Regions from separate parts of the Paenibacillus naphthalenovorans genome, predicted to be linked through region 4. Evidence: predicted binding sites of a transcription regulator. Region 4 holds the regulator's gene; each other region holds the start of a gene.
The links. The regulator Rex, encoded in region 4, represses fermentation and respiration genes when NADH is low (regulators of the CRP and FNR family bind a similar motif). The targets are predictions, from matches to a motif close to TTGTGAAATATTTCACAA.
Positions count from the first base shown of each region.

Region 1: the regulator Rex is predicted to act here: its motif matches at 1,943-1,960, upstream of qoxA (cytochrome aa3 quinol oxidase subunit II).
Region 2: the regulator Rex is predicted to act here: its motif matches at 1,641-1,658, upstream of nadA (quinolinate synthase NadA).
Region 3: the regulator Rex is predicted to act here: its motif matches at 1,819-1,836, upstream of IJ22_RS19615 (DUF1641 domain-containing protein).

Region 1 covers NZ_CP013652.1:171,994-175,200, reverse strand. The annotation lists gene qoxB (cytochrome aa3 quinol oxidase subunit I) at 1-880, opposite strand, end outside; gene qoxA (cytochrome aa3 quinol oxidase subunit II) at 870-1,913, opposite strand; gene IJ22_RS00820 (AI-2E family transporter) at 2,190-3,207, opposite strand, start outside.
Region 2 covers NZ_CP013652.1:4,519,764-4,522,970, forward strand. The annotation lists gene ftsH (ATP-dependent zinc metalloprotease FtsH) at 1-1,437, shown strand, start outside; gene nadA (quinolinate synthase NadA) at 1,725-2,663, shown strand; gene nadB (L-aspartate oxidase) at 2,706-3,207, shown strand, end outside.
Region 3 covers NZ_CP013652.1:3,999,132-4,002,338, forward strand. The annotation lists gene IJ22_RS19610 (purine-cytosine permease family protein) at 22-1,473, opposite strand; gene IJ22_RS19615 (DUF1641 domain-containing protein) at 1,933-2,364, shown strand; gene IJ22_RS19620 (NAD(P)/FAD-dependent oxidoreductase) at 2,392-3,207, shown strand, end outside.
Region 4 covers NZ_CP013652.1:2,204,602-2,207,808, reverse strand. The annotation lists gene dinG (ATP-dependent DNA helicase DinG) at 1-1,714, shown strand, start outside; gene IJ22_RS10935 (redox-sensing transcriptional repressor Rex) at 1,711-2,334, shown strand; gene IJ22_RS10930 (inorganic phosphate transporter) at 2,381-3,207, opposite strand, start outside.

The sequences.
Region 1 (3,207 bases), 2.0 Mb from region 4:
AGATTCCGAACGCCGGGAGTATGACAATATATACTTCCGGGTGAGCCCAAAGCCAGAACAGGTTCGCCCACAGCATATCCAGACCGCCGCCGGATAAGGTAAAGAAATGGGTGCCGTACAACCGGTCGAACGTCATCAGGGCAAGCGCCACCGTAAAGATCGGAAAGGCAGCCACAATGATCACGGATGTGATTAATGTCGTCCAGGTGAACATCGGCATTTTCATTAAAGTCATGCCTTTGGTTCTCATTTTGAGAATGGTGACGATAAAATTGATCCCTGTCATCAGCGTGCCGATCCCTGCGATCTGCAGAGCAATGGCATAATAGTTGTTGCCTATGCCGGGACTGAATTCTTTACCCGCAAGGGGGAAGTAGGAAGTCCATCCCGCATCGGGAGATCCGCCGATTACAAACGAGATGTTAAACAGCATCGCACCGCTGAAGAACAGCCAGAAGCTCCAGGCGTTCAATTGCGGGAAAGCCACATCCCTCGCTCCGATTTGCAGAGGAATAATGACGTTCATCAATCCGATCAGGAACGGCATCGCCATGAACAGAATCATAATCACGCCGTGCGTCGTAAAAATTTCGTTGTAATGCTGAGCGTTCAAAAACTGCAATTCCGGCCTGGACGTTTGCGCCTTCATTAACAAGCCGTCCATGCCTCCGCGGAAAAACATCAGAACAGCGGAGATGATATACATAATTCCGATCCGTTTATGGTCGACGGTGGTCAGCCATTCCTTCCACAGCCATCTCCACCTTTTGAGATAAGTCAGTGTTGCGACAATCCCGATTATGGTCAAAAGAATGGCAATCTGAGAACCTAGAATTAACGGATCCCCCGTTATAAAAAACTCATCCCATTTAATGCCCATGATGCCCACCTCCGTCGGTGTTACTCTGTTCTTTCTGCTCTACAGGACTGGTTTCTTTGTTCCCGGGATTACCTTTGTTCCCGGTGTTATCTATGTTCCCTGCGTTCCCTTTGCCTTTGTTCTGATAATTATCTTCTTCCTCAAACACTTTGCCCTGATAACCGTGATACCTGTACAGCTCAGGATGGGTGTACGTCAAGGAATCGGGCTCCGCATGGTTAACCCATTCCAGATGCGTATTGGAAAAAGTCAATCGTCCCAAATGAGTCGGTCTCAACAGCTCTTCATATTTTTCTTCCGTCAGCTTCGGAGCGGTATTGGCGACATCCTTTACCCATTGGTCAAAATCCTCTTGGGTTTGAGCCAACACCTCAAATTCCATATCCGCATATCCCCGGCCGTTGAAGTTGGTGTTCCGGCCTAAATACGAACCGGGATGATCCGCGACAAGATACAATTGCGTCTGCATTTTGCCCATCGTATATTTTTGTCCGCCTAAAGCCGGAACCCAGAAAGACTGCATGGTGCTGGCCGACGTTAATTTAAACAAAATAGGCGTATCCTCCGGTATATTGACATAGTTGACGGTCTCGATCCCCTGCTCCGGATAGCTGAAGATCCATTTCCAATCCGCCGAAGTGACATGAATCGTAATCGGCTTTTTTTCCTCATAGCCCTTGGGGACTTCCTCCAAATCATACAGCGTTGTTACCGTAGGGATCGTCAAGGCGACAACGATGAGGATCGGAATCGCGGTCCAAATGACCTCCAGCAGCGTACTGCCGTGCTCCTCCGGCGGCTCATAATCTTTATTTTCAGGCCTCTCGCGATATTTCCATACAATATAACCGAACAGCCCGAACACGACAACAACGACAAGCAGCATCCAAATCAATGACCAGTTAATCAGCTCCATAATGCTTCTGGCCACAGGTCCCTGGGGTTGAAAAACAACCAGATTCGGTTCGCAGCCGCTTAGCAGCACAACCAAAATGATTGCCAGTGGAGAAAATAGCAGCTTGCGGTAATTCATGGTGGCTCATCTCCTTTCAGAAACAGAGATTGCGAAAAATTTCACAATCTGTTCAAAATCTTTGTGATTCATTTCACTTGATAACTAGATCATAGCACGGCCTTTTCAAGGAAAGTGTTACAGATCGGTTAAAACTGTGACAAATCCGGGAATTTACTTGTTTCATAAAAATTCTGAAGGGAGCCAAACCGCTCGAGAAAACGCCGTGTTCTTGCGGATCGCCAAAACGGCAAAAAGACATCCTCTCAGGGATGCCTTTTTTCTCAAATAGCCATATCAATCTACAGGTGTATATAACCCGGATCGTTCCTTCATCCATTCGAACAAGTGAGAAACAATGACTTTCAATACGGCATAGCCGGGAACGGCCAAGATCACGCCAAGCACTCCGAATAAGTTGCCTGCCGTTAAAATAACAAAAATGATCGTAATCGGATGAATCTGCAGCGTTTTGCCCATAATTTGCGGCGAGATGAATTTGCCTTCAATTAACTGAACAATGGTCCAGATCACGATCATTTTCAGCAGCATGACCGGTGAAGTCATCGTGGCCACGATCAGAGCCGGTGTGATGGCAATCGCCGGACCCAAATAAGGTACGATACTCGTACAGGCCGCTACGATCGCCAGGACAAGGGAATATTCCAAACCGATAATGCGGTAGCCCACGTATAATAAGAAGCCGATGCAGCAGCTGACGATGATCTGTCCCCGGATATAAGAACTGATCTGATTATTCATCTCGATCATCACCCGGTGCGTTTCATCGCGAAGCGCTGTAGGTATGAAGCCCAAAATATATTGTGGGAGCTTTCGTCCGTCCTTCAGCAGATAAAACAATATAAACGGTACGATAATGACAGCGAGAATGGTTTCCGTTACAGCCCCCACAAAGCTTCCGATACTCGCTCCCGCACGATTCACAATTGCGGAAACTCTGGATGACAGGCTGTTCATCCAGTCGGTTGAGCTCGTACCCAGCGTTTGCTGAAGCTGATTAAAAATCGGACTGCCTATGAGCTGCCTGAACCTGGTTTCGAACTCTTTGCTGTATCTGGGGATGTTATCCATCAGCCCAAGTACTTGTTCGCGGATAAGCGGTACAACCGTCACCAGGAGCAGGGTAATCGCACAAATAATGACCAGATACAGAAGGAAGATCGCATAAACCCGTTTGATCCTCTTTCTCTCCATCCAATCGACAATAGGATTGAGCAAATAAAAGGCGATTCCTGTGAGGAGAAGCGGAAGCAGCACGGTCTTGACCAGCACAACGAGAGGCGAGAATACGTAA
Region 2 (3,207 bases), 2.3 Mb from region 4:
GTGGAATTTCTGAAGGATCCCCGCAAATTTGCGGCAGTGGGTGCCCGCATTCCGAAAGGGGTTCTGTTGAACGGGCCTCCGGGTACAGGGAAGACGCTGCTTGCCAGAGCTGTGGCCGGTGAAGCCGGTGTGCCGTTCTTTAGCATCAGCGGTTCCGATTTCGTCGAAATGTTCGTCGGTGTCGGTGCATCCCGCGTGCGCGATTTGTTCGAGAATGCAAAAAAGAACGCCCCTTGTATTATTTTTATAGATGAGATCGATGCCGTGGGTCGCCAGCGCGGAGCCGGTTTGGGCGGTGGGCATGACGAACGCGAGCAGACGCTCAATCAGCTGTTGGTTGAGATGGACGGTTTTGGCGCAAACGAAGGGATTATTATTATCGCTGCGACAAACCGTCCGGATATTCTCGATCCGGCCCTTCTCCGTCCGGGTCGTTTCGACCGCCAGATTACAGTAGATCGTCCGGATTTGAAAGGCCGTGAAGCCGTCCTGAAGGTACACGCCCGCAACAAACCGCTGAATAAGGACGTGAAGCTGGATCAACTGTCCCGCTATACGACCGGATTTACCGGTGCGGATCTTGAGAATCTGCTTAATGAGGCAGCGTTGATCGCAGCCCGCCGCAACCGGAAGGATATCTCGATGTCTGAGATCGAGGAGGCTTTCGACCGTGTCATCGTCGGGACGCAGAAGAAAAGCCGGCTGATCAGCGAGCGGGAGAAGAGAATGGTCGCTTACCACGAGGCGGGCCACACCATTGTAGGTCTTCATGTGGAGAATGCCGATGTGGTGCATAAGGTCACGATCATTCCGCGCGGCCGCGCAGGCGGTTACGTGATGATGCTGCCGAAGGAAGGCGAAGACAAAATGATGCAGACGAAGTCCGAGCTGCTCGATAAAGTCACCGGACTTCTGGCAGGCCGGGTATCCGAGGAGCTGTTCATCGGAGAAATCGGAACCGGCGCTTATAGCGACTTCCAACGAGCTACCGGCATTATTCGCCGCATGATTACGGAATTCGGGATGAGCGACAAGCTTGGTCCGATGCAGTTCGGCACATCGCAGGGTCAGGTCTTCCTGGGCCGCGATTTTGGGCACGAGCAAAACTATAGCGATGCGATTGCTTATGAAATTGACCAGGAGATGCAAGCGATGACCCGCGCTTGCTATGAACGGGCCAAAGAAATTCTTACCCAATATAAAGACCAGGTTCGTCTTGTAGCGGAAACCTTGATCGAGAGGGAAACCCTTGAGAAGGATCAAATTAAAGAGCTGATCGAAAAAGGTTCGCTGCCGCCTTTGGAGAAAGACGGCTCCTCTGAAGCCAAATCCGAGGAAGTGAAAGTGAACATCCAAAGTCAGCCCTCGCAGGAAAGCAAAGAAAGTCAATCGGATTTGGATAAAATATATTCCAAAGACCCAGATAAAGATAAATAACCATACGCTAAACCGGTGCTGGAAACAGCACCGGTTTTTGTATTTTACAGGGTCCATGACGGCTTTTTGCGAAACTGGACTTATGACCGGGTACGGATGAACAGGGGTTCCGGAATTGTGGATTTTTTCCGGGTTTTTCAGGTGATTTAAACATTGACATAGCTTTATCAGTTGTGTAAATTAGGTGTAAATCTTTATAAGCTTTGTGAACATTTTCACCAGACTGCTCTAGTCAATGAATGAATTTTTCATACCGGCTGCAGGGGCTGAGAAAAGGATGGTACCTCATGGAAGCATTAGCATTGGAGCGAAAAAAGGAGCAGCAGCAAGAGCTGAAGGAACGAATCGCCCAGTTGAAAAAAGAGCGTAATGCCATTATTCTTGCTCATTATTATCAACGGGATGAAATCCAGGAAGTGGCTGATTTTCGGGGCGATTCTTTCTTATTGGCGCAGAAGGCCGCATCTACCGATGCCGACGTTATTGTATTTTGCGGCGTGCATTTTATGGGAGAGAGCGCAAAGATTCTGGCTCCGAACAAAACAGTGCTCATTCCCGATGAAAGGGCCGGCTGTCCGATGGCGGACATGGTCAATGTGAATGGCCTTCGGGAGTTGAAGAAAAAGCATCCGAATGCCAAGGTCGTTGCGTATATCAACACATCGGCCGAGGTTAAAGCGGAGACGGATATTTGCTGTACGTCGGCGAATGCGATCAAGGTGATCAATTCGGTCGATTCCGATGAAATCATCTGGGTTCCGGATAAAAATCTGGGGGATTACGTTTCCAAATTTACGGACAAAAAAATGATTATTTGGGAAGGATATTGCAACACACATGACATGTTGACCGTCAAAGATGTAGAGGAAATGAAAGCGCAGTATCCGAATGCTCAATTTGTGGTTCATCCGGAATGCCGTCCGGAGGTCGTAAAGCTTGGCGATTTTGTCGGCAGCACAACGGCGATCATTAAATACTGCAAAGAATCCGACTGCCAGGAATTTATCGTCGGCACAGAGGATGGAACCGGTTACCAGCTGCGAATGGACAGTCCGAACAAGAAATTCCATTTTGCCACGAAGTATTTGGTTTGTCCTAATATGAAAGTCAACAATTTGAAAAAGGTGGTCAAATGTTTGGAGACGAACAGCCCCCAAATTTATGTGCCACAACACGTGGCCGATCAGGCCAGAGCATCCTTGGAGCGCATGTTGCAGGTCAAGTAGCATGCGCTACTTCTCTTCTTGGACGGGTGGGGTTGGGAATCAATGATACCGCGGTACTTGGTTAATTTTGATTTGGAGAAGCTTCCTCATGTTTATACGGATGTCATCGTGATCGGCGCAGGAATCGCCGGTCTTTTTACCGCTCTGAAAGCATCGGAAAAGCATAAGGTATTGATGGTGACGAAAAAATCGCTGCTGGACAGCAATACCCGGTATGCTCAAGGGGGAATCGCGGCGGTTATATCGGATGAGGATTCTCCTGCCTATCACCGGCAGGATACGCTCATTGCCGGAGCGGGGCTGTGTTCTTCGGCCGCGGTGGATGTGCTGGTTCATGAAGGTCCTGCAGGCGTTACGGATTTGATCCGTATGGGTACCGAATTCGATATGGAGGACGGCCGTTTTGCCTTAACTAAGGAAGGGGCGCACAGCCAACGGCGTATTCTGCACGCTCAGGGCGACGCAACCGGCGCTGAGATCGTACGAGCCCTTTCGGAGAAAACGAAGCAGGAGAAGAACATTGAGATCTGGGATGATCATTTTG
Region 3 (3,207 bases), 1.8 Mb from region 4:
CCACTTAATCCAGACCTTCCTCTACCCGTCAGGCGCTTTTCCTCTATAGTAGGAAGGAGGTATCCAATGGGTCTCCCGGTCATACGGAAACTCGGTAAAATAATAAAAGCCTCTCGTGGCTGCAGTCAAAATAATATGCAGTACAGCGCCGACGATCATGGATAAAAAGGATGCATAATATATCGGATATAGCCCCAGCATGCCGAAAACCCCGACAGATACGCCAAATCCCAGAGAAATCAATCCCGTCGGATTCCACCGGTATAAGAAAGGCCTGCGGTATTCGATAAAATCGGTTGGCCCCAGTCTAAGCAGCTTACGGCATACATAATGATCGGCGAGCATGATAAAGATCCATGTATTCGTCAAAATCCCGGTAATCGCCAGCCAGTTTTCGAGGTACTGCACAATATTAAAAGAATAAAACACGCATCCCAATACATAAACTATGATCATCCAAAACTGGCGCCCGGGCTTAAATCGGAAGGCCAGCGAAAACGTATTGGAAAGAGCCAATGAACCGGAATACAAATTCATGACATTCACCCGAAACTGGGTAACCAGAACAAACAGCACTCCCCAGATTCCTATCACCTTCGGGAAAACATAGCCGGAATCCGCAGCCAGCATCTTAGCATCGCCACCTGTAATCGTGGGCATTAACGTGTAAGCAAACAACGGCCCGATGAGGATTGTAACAAACATCGGGACAAGCATGCCGATCATGGCCAGGAATCCTCCCCGATATCCCGAATTTTCTTTTGCAAAACGCCCGTAATCGGCAGCCATAAGACCTTGAAACACCATTTGCCCATTCGCCATCATGAATGCAATCCACATCGAGTGTTCCGGAAGCCACGGCAGCACCCACCGATCCGGTCCCGCAACCTGATAATGATGGGTCAATTGATATAAACAAAGTCCGAGCAATAAGGCGTATATCACGACTCCCCAGGTTTGGAAAATTTGCAGTGCCTTCATTCCATACCATACAAACAACAGCTTGACCAAACCTAATGCCCCAAATATCAAGGTCCCTTCTACCGCATCAAACTCCACATGAAAATATAAGGAAATGGCATGCGTTACAATCGTACCTTCAAATAAAAAATAAAATACATAGTTCATTCCGTAAATGAAAGAGGTAACGGCAGAACCCATATAACCGAAGCCCATGCCGCGCGTCATCAAATCTATGGTCAGCCCTTCTTTGCTGGCTAAACGGATCATCATCATACCGATGATCGTCGAGCCGATAAAAAAATAGCTAAGCGGCCACAGCATATCAGGCCACCCTACGACATAACTCAACTGCGCCCCGAAGGTGAAAAAAAACATGGCCGTTGAGTTGCCGAGCAGAACGGCAATGATGGCCGGAATCGGCCAACGATAATACGAAGGAATCTTACGGATCGCATAATCTTCAATGTGTTCGGATCGAGTGGTTTGTGTCGGACCTTGGAACCATTTCATAGAAATACTCCCTCATAAACTTTCCAGCTTTCCAGCATATATTGAATTCCGGGTTTGTCGTGTGGTTTGGAGCAAAATAGGGAGCACCCTACGAAATAACTTCATGTAATATAATATAACATAAAATAAATGAATTGTGGCTTCCTTTATGAATATGATCTAAACGGTGTTAGAGGGTATCGCTTCTTTCATAACTAATATTTTCCTGAGTTTTTGGTAAAAAATTGGAGATCGAGGTGGTAAAAATTTTTTAATAAAAAAATGACACAAAATCATGCAAAATGTACAAAATAGGTGTACAATAAGAAAAGTGGCTCGGATGCGTGCAATTCTGTGATCCATTCAATGTGAAGATTTTCACAACGGAAAATATAGTAAATTATGTTTATTATATATAACATCCATATTTGCAGCGACGAGCAAGATACTATTTACACGAAATAAGGAGGAACGTAGCAAATGTTAGAAACAACCATTCAGAAATCGGAACAAGAAACTCCCGCGGTACAAGGGAAGCCGGATGTGCTGGATCAATTGTTAAAGCCTGAAGTGCAAGAATCCTTGACTGTGTTGGTGGATCAGCTTCCGAAGCTCACCGAAATGATGACGCTTCTAACGAAAACATATGATCTGGTGCAAAAAGTAGCTACAGACCGCGTGCTTATTCAAGATATGGTAGGCGGTATCCAGGAAGTGGTCAAACCGCTCGAGGAAAAGGCAAAAGCCATAGCGTCGGCCGCAATCGAAGCCAATGATCGTGCCGAGCAAAGCGATGCCACCATCGGCCTGTTCGGCATGCTGAAATTGCTTAAAGATCCGGAGCTGCAAAGAATGCTGCGTTTTGCGCAAGCGTATCTGGATATTATGAACGAAAGAAAACAAAAAGCCTAATTGATGGAACTGAACGGGGGACTGAACGTGAAAAAGCAAATTTTAATTTTGGGTGGCGGCTACGGCGGCTTGTTAAGCGCCCTTTCCGCTCGTGCAAATTTATCGATAGAAGAAGCTTCGATTACTGTAATCAATCGCTTTGGGACGCATCAAATCATTACGGAGCTGCACCGTCTTGCTGCAGGTAACGTGGCGGAAAAAGCTGTTGCGCTGCCATTGGAAAAATTGTTTAAAGGCAAAGACATCCAATTAAAGGTCGGAACAATTGAACATATCGATTTGGAAGCGCGTAAAGTCTTAGTGGCCGACGGCACAACCTACAACTACGACGCATTGGTTCTAGCTCTTGGCAGCGAAACCAACTTCTTCGGCATTCCAGGTCTTCAAGAAAACAGCTTTACACTGAAATCCGTAAACGATGCTAACCGCATTTACAAGCATGTGGAAGAACGGATTCGCGAATACAGCAAAACGAAAAATAAAGCGGACGCTACTTTCGTTATCGGCGGCGGCGGCCTCACAGGCGTCGAGCTGGTTGGAGAACTTGCGGACGAGCTGCCGGGCATTTGCCGCAAAAACGGCGTGAATTTTGAAGATGTATCGCTCTACCTGGTCGAAGCTATGCCAACCATTCTGCCGATTTTCTCTGCGGATTTGATCGAACGTGCGACAGCGAGCCTGGAAAAACGCGGTGTGCAGTTCTTGACAGGTTTGGCAATTACCGAAGTGAACGGCAACACCGTCAGCTTGAAAGACGGCAGAACCATCGAAACCAACACACTGGTTTGGACCGGCGGCGTACAAGGCAACTCGCTGGTAGCCAACTGCGGTATTGAAGTGAAT
Region 4 (3,207 bases):
GGTTTGGCTTGGGGAGACAGCGCGCGGAGATGAAGAGGAGCTTCATTTTGGAAACAAAGGCCAACAGTTCTGGCATACGGTGGCAAGCGATGCGGATTCATGCTTGAACCGTGCATGTCCCTGGTTTAAAAAATGCTTTTACCATCGTGCCCGGCATGACGCCAATACGGCGGATGTCATCATTACAAACCATTCGATGCTGTTCACGGATACGAAAGCGGAAAACCGGCTGCTGCCCGCATATAAACATTTGGTGATCGATGAGGCGCATCATTTTGAAGAAGTGGCCGGCAAGCATTTGGGCATTGACCTGCACTACCATGGCTTGATGAATACGCTGCATTGGTTATATAAAGATTCCCGGTCCGGCCAGTTGTCCTCCTTGCGCTTGCGGCTGCAGAAATTTGAGGAAGAACGGTCGCAAGGCTGGTGCGCAATGATCGATCAGGCCGTGGAGAAGCTTGTGCAACTAAAAGAGGAATGGGATCAGCTGACCGAACTGCTCTATCAACTGCTTGTTTCCGGGGGGGATGGCAGCCAAACGGAGGGCAGCTCGTTCGTGTACCGGGTGAAGAAGGACAAGCTGCCCGCCGGCTGGGACAAGCTGCTGATCTTAGAGGAGAACATGCAGCTTCATTTCAATGAAGCATTGCACCGGCTTGACCGGATGATCATGGAAATCAAAGAGGTTCAGGACGAATACGATGTGCAAAGCTCGATCACCGATTTGACCGGAACCGTGAAGGAACTGTACAGGCATCGGGATGCGCTGCATTTTTTTATGACGATGCCCGATGACAATTATGTCTACTGGCTCGAAGGCGGCATGTACAATAAGAACCGTTCGCTTCAGCTCTTCTGTGTGCCGGTAGATGTCAGCGAAATGCTGCGTCAAACCTTTTTCGGAGTGAAGGACAGCGTGATTATGACTTCAGCTACGCTTTCGGTCGGCAAATCGTTTGATTACACCTGCGAGCAGCTGGGGCTGGCTTACGGGGATCCGGACGGTAAGCTCAAAACCGTTCAGCTGCCATCGCCCTTCAATTACCGCAAGCAGGCGCTGGTCGCCATACCCCGGGATTTTCCGACGCTGCGGGGAGCCAGCGGCGAGAAGGAATTTCTGGACAAGCTGGTGCCGTCGCTGGCGGAAGTGGCGCTCGAAACGCGCGGCCGGATGCTGGTATTGTTTACATCCAACCGGATGCTCAAGGCCGCTCATGCGGGATTGAAGGACATGCTCTCTTCATTCGGAGTGACCGTACTTGGTCAAGGCGTAGACAGCAGCAACCGAAGCAAGCTGACCCGGTTATTTCAAAGCAACCCAGCCAGTGTGCTGCTTGGGACGAGCAGCTTTTGGGAAGGTGTGGACATTCCCGGCGATGCGCTCAGCTGTCTGGCGATTGTGAGGCTTCCGTTTCAGCCTCCGAATCATCCGCTTGTTGAAGCGAAGACGGAAAAGCTGAAGCAAAAGAACCAGAATCCTTTTATGAAGCTGTCCGTACCCCAGGCGGTCATTCGCTTCAAGCAAGGCTTCGGACGTCTGGTGCGAACGGCTTCGGATAAAGGAATTGTGATTATATACGACACTCGCGTTATCGATACGAACTATGGCAAGTATTTCTTATATTCGCTGCCAGGCCCGAAGATCGAGCACATGAATTCGAATCAGTTGGTACCAAGAATAAAGCAGTGGATGGGTGAAAATGCAGAATGAAAACTCCGAAAATATCCGAAGCGGTTGTTCGTCGGCTTCCGATCTATCTCCGATTTCTGAATGAACTCAGCAAGAAAAACGTACAAACGGTATCCTCTCAGGACCTGGGGCAAAAGCTGGATTTAAACCCTGCTCAAATCCGCAAGGATTTGGCCTATTTCGGAGAATTCGGGAAAAAGGGCATTGGATACGATGTGAACTATCTGATTGAAAAAATCCGGCAAATATTAAAGATCGACAAGGTGATCCCGGTTGCATTGGTCGGTGCAGGGAATCTGGGCCGGGCGTTATGCAATTATAACGCTTATCTTAAGGATAACATGAAAATTGTGGCCGTGTTCGACTCCCAAAAAACAAAAATCGGAGAATCGATCAACAATTTGAAGGTAAAACCGATGGAGGAGCTTTGCGATACGATTCAAGCGCTAAAGGTGCGGATCGGGATCATAACTGTTCCTGCCATGGAGGCGCAGCATGTGGCCAACCAGTTTGTCGAGGCAGGGGTGGAAGCCATTCTCAACTTTGCTCCGATGATTATCAAGGTGCCCAGCGGGGTTCGCGTACACCATGCGGATTTCACGACGGATCTGCAAAGTCTGGCCTATTATTTGGAGGAATAAAAGGAAGCCCGGTGCAATGATCCAGTTGCACCGGGCTTGTCTTTTTTTACGATATAAAGGGGAAAATAATTTTGTAAATCAGAAAGGCCAGCACCATGCTGATCGGGATCGTGATGACCCAGGTCATGACCATCCGGGTGACTGTGCCCCATTTGACATCATGAAATCTCAGGACTGAACCGGTACCGATAATCGATGACGAAATGACATGGGTCGTCGAAAGCGGCATCCCGAGATGGGTGGACGTTTGAATCACGATGGATGAGTTCAGGTCGGAGGCAAAGCCGTTGATCGGTTCAATCTTCAGCAGCTTTTTGCTCACGGTTTTAATGATTTTCCAGCCGCCGATCGAAGTTCCGAGCCCCATAGCGGTGGCCGCGGAAAGTTTCACCCAAAGCGGAACTTCCAAATCCGATTGGTAGCCGAGAGCAACCAATCCGAATACGATAATCCCCATGGCCTTTTGAGCGTCGTTCCCCCCGTGAGAAAAGGACAGCAGCCCGGCCGATAAAATCTGAAAGCCGCGGAAAGTACGGTTAAGCTTGGAGCGTGATTGATTGCCGCTCGCCAATATCAGTTGACGGATAATCCACATAATGATAAAGCCGGTGCCAAATGCAACGATAGGCGATAAAATGAGAATCAGTACGATTTGTTGGAATCCCGACCAGTTGACGCTGCTAAGCCCGCCTCCGGCGATGACCGCTCCGGCCAGCGATCCGATAAGCGTATGAGATGACGATGAGGGAATCCCGTAATACCACGTAAGCAGGTTCCAGATAATGGCTGATAGTAAGGCGGCGATAACAACATACATGCCGTTCTCGATCGCAGCAGGATTCGCTACGCTTCCGCCCACGGTTTTGGCAACTT